Regions from separate parts of the Geodermatophilus sp. SYSU D00758 genome, predicted to be linked through region 2. Evidence: riboswitches for the same ligand, from Rfam matches in the RefSeq annotation. Region 2 holds a riboswitch; each other region holds the start of a gene.
What was found. Region 2 has a riboswitch for cyclic di-AMP ahead of ACI8AC_RS13565 (C40 family peptidase). Riboswitches for the same ligand answer to the same signal wherever they lie in the genome.
Positions count from the first base shown of each region.

Region 1: it holds a riboswitch for cyclic di-AMP, as region 2 does, so the genes downstream of both, ACI8AC_RS05910 (aggregation-promoting factor C-terminal-like domain-containing protein) here and ACI8AC_RS13565 (C40 family peptidase) in region 2, are expected to answer to the same signal.
Region 3: it holds a riboswitch for cyclic di-AMP, as region 2 does, so the genes downstream of both, ACI8AC_RS20935 (transglycosylase family protein) here and ACI8AC_RS13565 (C40 family peptidase) in region 2, are expected to answer to the same signal.

Region 1 covers NZ_JBJGYK010000005.1:166,361-169,559, reverse strand. The annotation lists gene ACI8AC_RS05915 (alkene reductase) at 1-620, opposite strand, end outside; cyclic di-AMP (ydaO/yuaA leader) riboswitch at 995-1,152, shown strand; gene ACI8AC_RS05910 (aggregation-promoting factor C-terminal-like domain-containing protein) at 1,428-2,060, shown strand; gene ACI8AC_RS05905 (hypothetical protein) at 2,113-2,874, opposite strand; gene ACI8AC_RS05900 (ABC transporter ATP-binding protein) at 2,918-3,199, opposite strand, start outside.
Region 2 covers NZ_JBJGYK010000016.1:48,596-51,794, forward strand. The annotation lists gene ACI8AC_RS13555 (Lrp/AsnC family transcriptional regulator) at 1-15, opposite strand, end outside; gene hppD (4-hydroxyphenylpyruvate dioxygenase) at 187-1,404, shown strand; cyclic di-AMP (ydaO/yuaA leader) riboswitch at 1,575-1,692, shown strand; gene ACI8AC_RS13565 (C40 family peptidase) at 1,723-2,952, shown strand.
Region 3 covers NZ_JBJGYK010000040.1:18,156-21,354, reverse strand. The annotation lists gene treY (malto-oligosyltrehalose synthase) at 1-1,341, shown strand, start outside; cyclic di-AMP (ydaO/yuaA leader) riboswitch at 1,650-1,808, shown strand; gene ACI8AC_RS20935 (transglycosylase family protein) at 1,812-2,393, shown strand; gene ACI8AC_RS20930 (hypothetical protein) at 2,375-3,199, opposite strand, start outside.

The sequences.
Region 1 (3,199 bases), on a different contig from region 2:
TGGACGACGACGCGGGCGCGGTTCTCCGGTGACCCGCCGTACTCGTCGGTGCGCACGTTGGACGCCGGGGACAGGAACTCGTGCAGCAGGTAGCCGTTGGCGCCGTGGATCTCCACGCCGTCCAGCCCGGCCTCGACCGCCCGGCGGGACGCGGCCACGAAGTCGGCCACGGTCGCCCGAACCTCCTCGACGGTCAGGGCGTGCGGCACCGGGTAGGGCTGCTTGCCCTTCTCGGTGTGCCCCGCGCCGTCGATGGCGATCGCGCTGGGGGCCACCACGCGCCGCCCGCCGTTGACGTCGGGGTGGGTGACCCGCCCACCGTGCATCACCTGCAGGACGGCGCGGCCGCCGCGGGCGTGCACCGCGTCGGCGACCCGCCGCCAGCCGGCGACCTGCTCGTCGGTGACGATGCCGGGCTGGCCGACGAAGGCCTGGCCCTCGTGGTTCGGGTAGGTGCCCTCGGTGACGACCAGCCCCACGCCGGCGCGCTGCCGGTAGTGCTCGACGACGAGGTCGCCGGGCACGCCGGAGGCTCCCGAGCGCATCCGGGTCAGCGGGGCCATGACGACGCGGTTGGCGAGCTCGAGGTCGCCCAGGGTCACGGGGGAGAAGAGGTCCACGGGGGATGCCGACGTCCCGGGGTGCCCGGCCATTCCGCAACGCGACCGGCATCACGCGCGGCCGGCCCGGCCGGTGGGTGCCCGGGAGACCGGGACCCCCGGCGTGCCCGCCGGCGCGCGGACGTGGCCGCGGCGTCGCTGCCCGTTGCCGACACGCGGTGGGGTTCCCCGCCCGGTTCCCGGCCGGTCGCGCGGTCCCGCCGGCCGGGAGGGCGGGACCCGCGCTGGTCGGCGCGGCGGTGCCCCGGCCGGGCCGGTCCGGCGAGGGCCGCGACGGCGACGGACCGGTCCGGCACGAGCGATTGTCACGGGATGGTCACGCCCCTACCGTGACTGCGTCCGGCCGGTCGTCACCTCCCCAGCCGGGGAGGCCGCGCCGGATGCCGCCGAGTCGCACCCACCGCGGTGGGGCGAGCCGGGGACCCACCTGCACCACCGGGGTGAGTCCCACCCCCGAGCCCGCTCGGAGGTGGGTAGGGCACTCCCAGCCCGAACCCGTCAGCTGACCTGGTAGGCGGCCAGGGGAGAACGGAGAACCATCCGCCCGGGGCCCTCAGAGGCCCGCGGCGCCGCAGTCCGGGCCCGTCGCGCCCCGGCTGCGCATCCAGCAGGCCCCAGCCGCCCCGCTGCACCGAGCCGCGGCGCCCGCGTGCGCCGTGCCGGAGCCGTTCCGCGCTCCAGGAGGTGCAGCGCGCCGGTGGCTGGCCCCTGCCCGTCCAGGCCTCGTGCCGCGTTGCCCTGTCCTGCGCCGGGCCGTCCTCCGACGGACGCGCGCCCGGTCACCGCACACCCCAGGAGATCTCTCCGATGCACGGAACGACCCTGCACGCCCCCACCCAGCACGACACCACCGACGCGATCCGGCCGCCCCGCGGTCGCCGCGCCCTGCGCCTGCTGACCGCGGTCGGCGCCCTGTCCCTGGCCGTCACCTTCGCCGGCCAGTCGGTCGCCCAGGCCGCCCCCGGCGACGACCGCGGCGGCGACCGCGGCGGCTGGTCGCAGGACCGGGACGGCGACCGCGGGAGCTGGCGCGGCGGCGCGGAGCCGGCCGTAGAGGCAGCAGCCGCCCCCGCACCGGCGCCCGCGCCGGCACCGGCCCCGGCTCCCGCACCGGCCCCCGCACCGGCACCGGCCCCGGCCGGCGGCACCGAGCAGGCGTACAAGGACTACGCGCGGTCCGCGCTCGGCGGCGACGCCGCGCAGTTCTCCTGCCTGGAGCAGCTGTGGGAGCGGGAGAGCAGCTGGAACCCGGACGCGCAGAACCCGACCAGCACCGCGTACGGCATCGCCCAGTTCCTCGACTCCACGTGGGCCGGCACCGGCATCGCCAAGACGTCGGACCCGTACCGGCAGATCGACGCGGGTCTGATCTACATCGAGAACCGCTACGGCAGCGCCTGCGCTGCCTGGAGCCACTTCCAGGCCAACAACTGGTACTGACCGGCACGACCGAGGGCCCTCCCCTGCAGGGGAGGGCCCTCGGCCCGGCCGGCTAGGCCACCGCTCGGCGGCGGGTGACCAGCGCCCCGGCGACGGTGGCGACGACGACCCACCCGGCGAGGACCAGCGCCGGCGTGGCCCCCGACCCGGTCTCCGCCAGCCGCAGGACCGCCGCGGTCGGGTCGAGCTTCTCGGTGATCTCGGGGCGGAAGGCCTGCACGACGGGCATCACGCCCAGCACCACGAGGTAGGTGCCGGTCAGGGCAGCGGGCGCGTTGGCGACCGCGGCGCCGATGCCGGCCCCGGTGACGGTGAACGCCGCGCCGGAGACGACGGCCACGGCGAGCACCCGCCCGACGCCGTCCCAGGCCGCCGTCGGCTCGAACACGGCCAGGACGCCGGCGGAGGCGGCCGCCGAGACGGCGGCCAGCCCCGCCCCGAGCAGGACCAGGGCCGCGGCCTTGGCGGCGAGCACCCGGCCCCGCTGCGGGGTGAGCAGGAACGTCGTCTGCACGGTGCGGTGGGTCCACTCCCCGGCGGTGGAGAGCACGCCCAGGGCCAGCAGCACCAGCGCGGTGAGCATGCCCATCATCGCCAGCGGCGACGCGACCGCGATGAGCGGGTCCTCGCTGACGGCCGAGGCCAGTGCCGCACCCGCGGGGGGCAGCAGCGCCGCTGCCAGGGCCACGGCGCGGCCGGACCGGGTGGACAGGGACTTGCGGACCTCGAGGCCCACGAGGGTGGCCGGGCCGGCGGCGCCCGTGCGGACGGCCGGGCGGTGTGCGGTGGACGGCGGGGTGAGGACGGCGGTCACGGTGCGCTCCTTGCGGTGGTCGGGGTGTGCGGTGGGCGGCCGCTCAGGCGGCCGCGGTGAGCTGGAAGAAGAGGTCCTCGAGGCCGTGCTGCGCGGGGCGCAGGTCGACCAGGGCGAGGCCGGCGGAGGCGGCGACCGCGCCCACCTGGGCGGGGGTCGCGCCGGGGACGGTCAGCCGGCCGTCGGGCTCGGCGGTGACGGCGTGCCCGCGGGCCTCGAGCAGCGCCCGCAGGTCGGCCGGGCGCTCGGCGCGGACGACGGTCCCGTCGGCACCGAGCAGCTCGGAGACGGAGCCGTCCGCCACGATCCGGCCCCCGCCGATGAC
Region 2 (3,199 bases):
GTCGAGTTCGGCCACCGCGGTCCTCCGTGATCCCGGGCTCGTGTGCAGACCGGACAGCCCGGTGCGCCCCACGTCCGCCGAACTGGGCGGGATGGCCAGCTCGGTCCATCCATCTTGCCCACCTGTGCGGCAGGGAGGTGTCCTGGGTAGCGGATCGAGCACCGCGCCCACCGGACGGAGGACCCCATGAGTCTCGACGGCACCCTGAACGACACGCTCAACGACCAGGAGCGACTGGCCGAGCTGAGCATGGAGCAGCTGCGCCAGCTCGTCGGCCTCGTCGAGCACGACGACTCGACCGACCCCTTCCCGGTGAGCGGCTGGGACGCCCTGGTGTGGGTGGTCGGCAACGCGGTCCAGACCGCGCACTTCTTCCAGTCGGCCTTCGGCATGGAGCTGGTCGCCTACTCGGGCCCGGAGACCGGCAACCGCGACCACCACGCCTACGTGCTGCGCTCGGGCGCCGCGCGGTTCGTGGTGCAGGGCGCCTACGACCCGGCCAGCCCGCTGGCCGACCACCACCGGCGGCACGGGGACGGCATCGTCGACATCGCGCTGTCGGTGCCCGACGTCGACCGGTGCATCGCCCACGCCCGCGCCCGGGGCGCCACCGTGCTCGAGGAGCCGCACGACGTCTCCGACGAGCACGGCACGGTCCGGCTGGCCGCGATCGCCACCTACGGCGAGACCCGGCACACGCTGGTGGACCGCTCCCGCTACGCCGGCCCCTACCTGCCCGGCTACGTCGCCCGGTCGTCGTCCTTCGTCAAGCGCGCGGGCGCCCCGAAGCGGCTGTTCCAGGCCGTCGACCACGTGGTCGGCAACGTGGAGCTCGGCGAGATGGACCGCTGGGTCGACTTCTACAACCGCGTCATGGGCTTCACCAACATGGCCGAGTTCATCGGCGAGGACATCGCCACGGACTACTCCGCCCTGATGAGCAAGGTCGTCGCCAACGGCAACCACCGGGTCAAGTTCCCGCTCAACGAGCCGGCGATGGGCAAGAAGAAGTCCCAGATCGACGAGTACCTGGAGTTCTACGGCGGCCCGGGCGCCCAGCACGTCGCCCTGGCGACCAACGACATCGTGACCACCGTCGACGCGATGACCGCCGAGGGCGTGGAGTTCCTCGCCACCCCCGACTCCTACTACGAGGACCCGGAGCTGCGGTCCCGCATCGGCACCGTGCGCGTCCCCGTCGAGGAGCTGCAGCGGCGCGGCATCCTGGTCGACCGCGACGAGGACGGCTACCTGCTGCAGATCTTCACCAAGCCGACCGGCGACCGGCCCACCGTGTTCTTCGAGCTCATCGAGCGGCACGGCTCGCTCGGCTTCGGGAAGGGCAACTTCAAGGCGCTGTTCGAGGCGATCGAGCGGGAGCAGGAGCGGCGCGGGAACTTCTGAGCGCCCACCCCGGGCGGCGTCGTCACGCAGCGTGAGACCCGCCCGGGGTGTCCGGCCGGCGGTTGGTTCCGGAACGGTCACGCCTCTAGCGTGTCGGCGTCCGGACGGGTCGTTCCGTCACCGACTGGTGGCACCGGCCGGACGCCGCCGAACCCCGGCGCCGGCCACGCCGCCGGAACCGGGGACCGGGGACCCACCGCAGTCCTGGGGTGAAGCTCGCCGCGGCCCTGACCGGCCGCGGCGGCCGGGCGCCTTCCCGCCCGAACCCGTCAGCTAACCCGGTAGGCGGCCGCGGAAGAGAGGACAGCTCCCCCGGCCATGGCGCGAGTGCCCGCCCCTGCCCGCCGTCCGTCCGCCCCCCGGGTCCTGGTGGGCCTCCTCGCCGCCGGCGGGCTGGCCCTCACCCCCCTGCCGGCGCTCGCCGCCCCCGACGACCCCGCCACCTCCGCCGAGGCCGCCGCGCTGGTCGCCGACCGCGCCCACCGGCTCGAGGTGGTCACCGAGGAGTTCAACGAGGCCCGGGAGCGGCTCCGCGCCGCCCAGGGAGCCGCCGAGCAGGCCGCCGCGGAGGTGGTCGCCGCCGAGGCCGCGGTCGCCGACGCGCAGGCCGCCGTGGACGCGGCGCGGGCCGCGCTGGCCGAGGCGCAGGAGCGGGTGCGGGCCGTCGCCCGCGGCGCCTGGACCGGCGACCGGCTGGTGCCGCTGTCGGCCATGCTGACCAGCGACTCCCCGGAGGAGGTGCTGGACCGGGTCGGCACCCTGCAGACCATCGCCGACCACAACAACGGCGTGCTCGCCGGTGCCGAGCGGGCCGGGCGGGACGCCGACCGCGCCGCCGGCGACGCCGACCGCGCCGCGGCCGAGGCCGACCGCGCCGCCGCGGAGGCCGAGCGCACCCGGACCGAGGCGCAGCAGCTGCTGGACCGGGTGAGCGCGCAGCAGGCCGACCTGGACCGGCAGGTCGCGGAGTTCCGGGCCGAGTACGACCGGCTGGCCGCCGAGGAGCAGGCCGCGGCGCAGGCCGCGGCCGAACGGCACGCCGCCGAGCAGGCCGCCGCCGAGGCCGTGGCCGCCGAGCAGGCGGACGAGCAGCAGGCAGCCGCGCCGGCTCCCTCGGGTGGGGGCGGGTCGGCCGCCCCCGCCCCGGCGGCGCGGGCGGCCGCGCCGCCGGCCCCCGCCGCGGCGCCGGCACCCGGGAGGGCGGCGCAGGTCGCCGTGGACACCGCGATGGCCCAGATCGGCGACCCCTACGTGTGGGCCGCCGCGGGGCCGGACGCCTTCGACTGCTCGGGCCTGGTGCAGTACGCGTTCGCGGCGGCCGGCATCGCGCTGCCGCACTCCAGCCGCATGCAGTCGCAGCTGGGCACGCCGGTCGCCCGCTCGGCGCTGCAGCCCGGCGACCTGGTCTTCTTCTACAGCCCGGTGAGCCACGTCGGCATCTACATCGGCAACGGGCAGATGGTGCACGCCTCCACCTACGGCCGGCCGGTGAAGGTGGCCTCCGTGGACGCGATGGGCGGCTACAACTCCGCCCGCCGCGTCGCCTGACCGCACCGCCCGACGCCGCGGCCGCACCGGGCCCCGCGGCCCGGGTCCGGCGCAGCCCGGGACCCCCGCATCCCGGGTACGCGAGACCCCGGGCACATCGCACCCCGGGCACGTCACACCCCGGGCACGTCGCACCCCGGGCACGTCGCACCCCGGGCACGTCGCCCCCGGGATCGCGCGGGCGGACCGGCGGCCACCACGACCCCCGCGCAGCCCCGTGTCGTCCACCCGCGGCCGGTGCCACGGC
Region 3 (3,199 bases), on a different contig from region 2:
GTGCACGACGCCAAGCGCGAGGTGACCGACGGCATCCTCGGATCGGAGGTCGCCCGCCTGGTGCGGGTGATCGGGGAGCTGCCGGGCGTCGAGCGGGCGCGGCAGACCGAGGCCCTCGCCGAGCTGCTGGCCTCCTTCCCCGTCTACCGCACCTACCTCCCCGACGGCCGCGAGCACCTGGACGCGACGATCGCCGCCGTCCGGGACCGGCGCCCCGACCTCACCGCGGCCCTCGACGCCCTCCACCCCGTCCTGGGGCAGGCCGGCACCGAGGCCGCCACCCGCTTCGAGCAGACCAGCGGGCCGGTGATGGCCAAGGGTGTCGAGGACAGCGCCTACTACCGGTGGGCACGGTTCGTGGCGCTCAACGAGGTGGGCGGTGACCCGGCCCGCTTCGGCGCCACCGTCGAGGAGTTCCACGAGGCCCAGGTGCGCCGGCTGGACCGCAAGCCCGCGTCGATGACGTCGCTGTCGACGCACGACACCAAGCGCAGCGAGGACGTCCGCGCCCGGCTCGCGGTCCTCGCGGAGGTCCCGACCGAGTGGGCGGACCTGGTCCGCGGGTGGCTGTCGCGGCACCCGCTGCCCGACCGGCCCCTGGCCCACCTGGTGTGGCAGAACCTCGTCGGCGCCTGGCCGCTGTCCCGGGAACGGGCGCACGGCTACGCGGGGAAGGCCGCCCGCGAGGCCGGCACGTCGACCACCTGGACCGCCCCCGACGAGGCCTTCGAGGCCCGGCTGCACGCCCTCGTGGACTCGGCGTTCGACGACCCGGCGACCCACGCCGAGGTGGGGTCGTTCGTCGCCGGGATCGCGCCGTACGGCCGCTCCAACGCGCTGGCGCAGAAGCTGGTGCAGCTCACGATGCCCGGCGTCCCCGACGTCTACCAGGGCACCGAGCTGTGGGACCTCTCGCTGGTCGACCCGGACAACCGGCGGCCGGTCGACTGGGACCTCCGCCGCCGGCTGCTGGCCCGGCTCGACGAGGGCTGGCTGCCGGAGGTGGACGACGAGGGCGCGGCCAAGCTGCTCGTCGTCTCCCGCGCCCTGCGGGCCCGTCGCGACTCCCCGGGGCTGTTCACCGGTTACCTGCCGGTGACCGCGACCGGGTCGGCGGCCGGGCACGCGGTGGCGTTCGACCGGGGCGGTGCGGTGACGGTGGCGACGCGGCTCCCGGTGGCTCTGGAGGCCGCTGGCGGCTGGGGGGACACCGCCCTGCGGCTGCCGACCGGTTCCTGGCGCGACCTGCTCACCGGGCAGCGGGTGGTCTCCGACGCCGGCGGCGTGCCGGTCGCCGGCGCGCTGGCCCGGCTGCCCGTGGCGCTCCTCGTCCGCGACTGACGGTGACCCTCGGGGGCGGGCAGCCCGCCCCCGACCGGCCCGTCGCGGAAAGCGCGATCGACCCCGCGTGGCGGGCGGGTGGCAGGGGCTCTACGCCAAGAACCGCGGCGTGATCAGCGACCCCGACCGCATCCACGCGGGTCAGCGGCTCACCCTCTGACCCGACGGGCTCCGGGGGGCGGTCCGCGCCCCCCGGGGCCAGGGGGGCGCGTGCAGCGTGCCGTGACCCCCTCGTTACCTTGTCCCGGCGTCCGCCGCACCGAGGCGGGCGCCGGTGCCGATCCGCCCAACCCCGTCCGTCGGCCACCGCACCACCTGCACCGCTCCAGGACGGGGGCGGGGGACCCACTTCGACGCCCGCGGCCGACGGCCGCCGGCGTCTCGGGGTGAAGCCGCGCAGCGCGCGGCCGGGACACCGATCGTCCCGAACCCGACAGCTCACCTCGCAGGCGGCGGATCGGAGTTCTCCCATGCGCACGTCCTCCTCCCGCCGGGCTGCCCGGCTGGTCCTCGGCACCGCCCTGACCGCGGGCGCCACGGCGGCCGCCCTCGGCCTCGCCGGCCCGGCCGCGGCCGCCGTGCCGAACGACTGGGACGCCGTCGCCCGGTGCGAGTCCAGCGGCAACTGGGCCATCAACACCGGCAACGGCTACTACGGCGGCCTGCAGTTCAGCCAGAGCACCTGGGAGGCCTTCGGCGGCCTGCAGTACGCCGCCCGGGCCGACCTGGCGACCAAGGAGCAGCAGATCGCCACCGCCGAGCGCACGCTCGACGTGCAGGGCCCGGGCGCCTGGCCGACCTGCGGCAAGGCCCTCGACCCGTCGGCCCCCGAGGCCGGCACGGCGGCCGCCGCGCCCGCCCCGGCACCGGCCCCCGCGCCGGCCCCGGCCGCGCCGTCCGGCGCCACGCACACCGTCGTGGCCGGCGACACGCTCGGGAAGATCGCCGCGCAGCACGGCGTCGCCGGCGGCTGGCAGGCGCTGTACGAGAAGAACAGCGGCCTGCTGAGCAGCCCGCACGTGATCGCGCCGGGTCAGGTCCTGGCGCTCTGACCGCCCCCGGCCGCCGGGGGTCCGGCGTGACCGCGCGTCACCCGGCTCCCGGCGGCCGGACCGGGCCGTCGTCCGGCCGCCCGCTGCGCCGGACCGACCGGAGGGGGCCCGGGGACCCGCCCGTCGGGGACCCGGCCCCGGGCGACCGCCAGCGCGAGCGGCCAGTCCGGGTCGGTCCAGTACCCGCTGTGCCCGCCGGTCCCCGTCACCGCGCGCGTCTGCAGAGCGGGGTCGCCGGGCACGGGGTCCAGCAGGCGCCACTCGTCGCCGCACACCCGTCGCCCGGTCCGCGGGTCCAGCCAGTCCGGCTGCAGCCGCGCCGGGTCGTCGAGCCGGCGGGACCGCAGCGGCCCGCCGTCGCGGGTGTGGTCCCAGCTGGTGACCGGCCCGGCGACGGGGTCGGTGTCGCGGTAGAGGTTGACCCACCGGAACGCACCGGCCACGTCGCGCAGCAGGTCGGCGGTCACGTAGTGCGGGAAGCCGCGGGCGAACTGCTGCCGCAGCTGCGACCCGAAGGTCACCCAGCGCACCCGGGACCGGGCGGGCTCGGGCAGCCACAGCAACGCGACCAGGGAGATCAGGCTGCCCTGGCTGTGCGCCGCCACGACCACCTCGGGCGCCGGGTCGGGGTTGCGCCCCGGCAGCGCGCCGGCCGGGTCGTCACCCCCGCGGTCGGCCAGGGGGTCGGCCACGCCGAGGTGCCAGCAGATCCGGCGGAGCAGCGCGGGCACCACCTCGGACGCGTAGGGCGGCGGCACGAACGGGTGCGCCGCGCGCGGCCAGAACGCCACGACGTCCCAGACCAC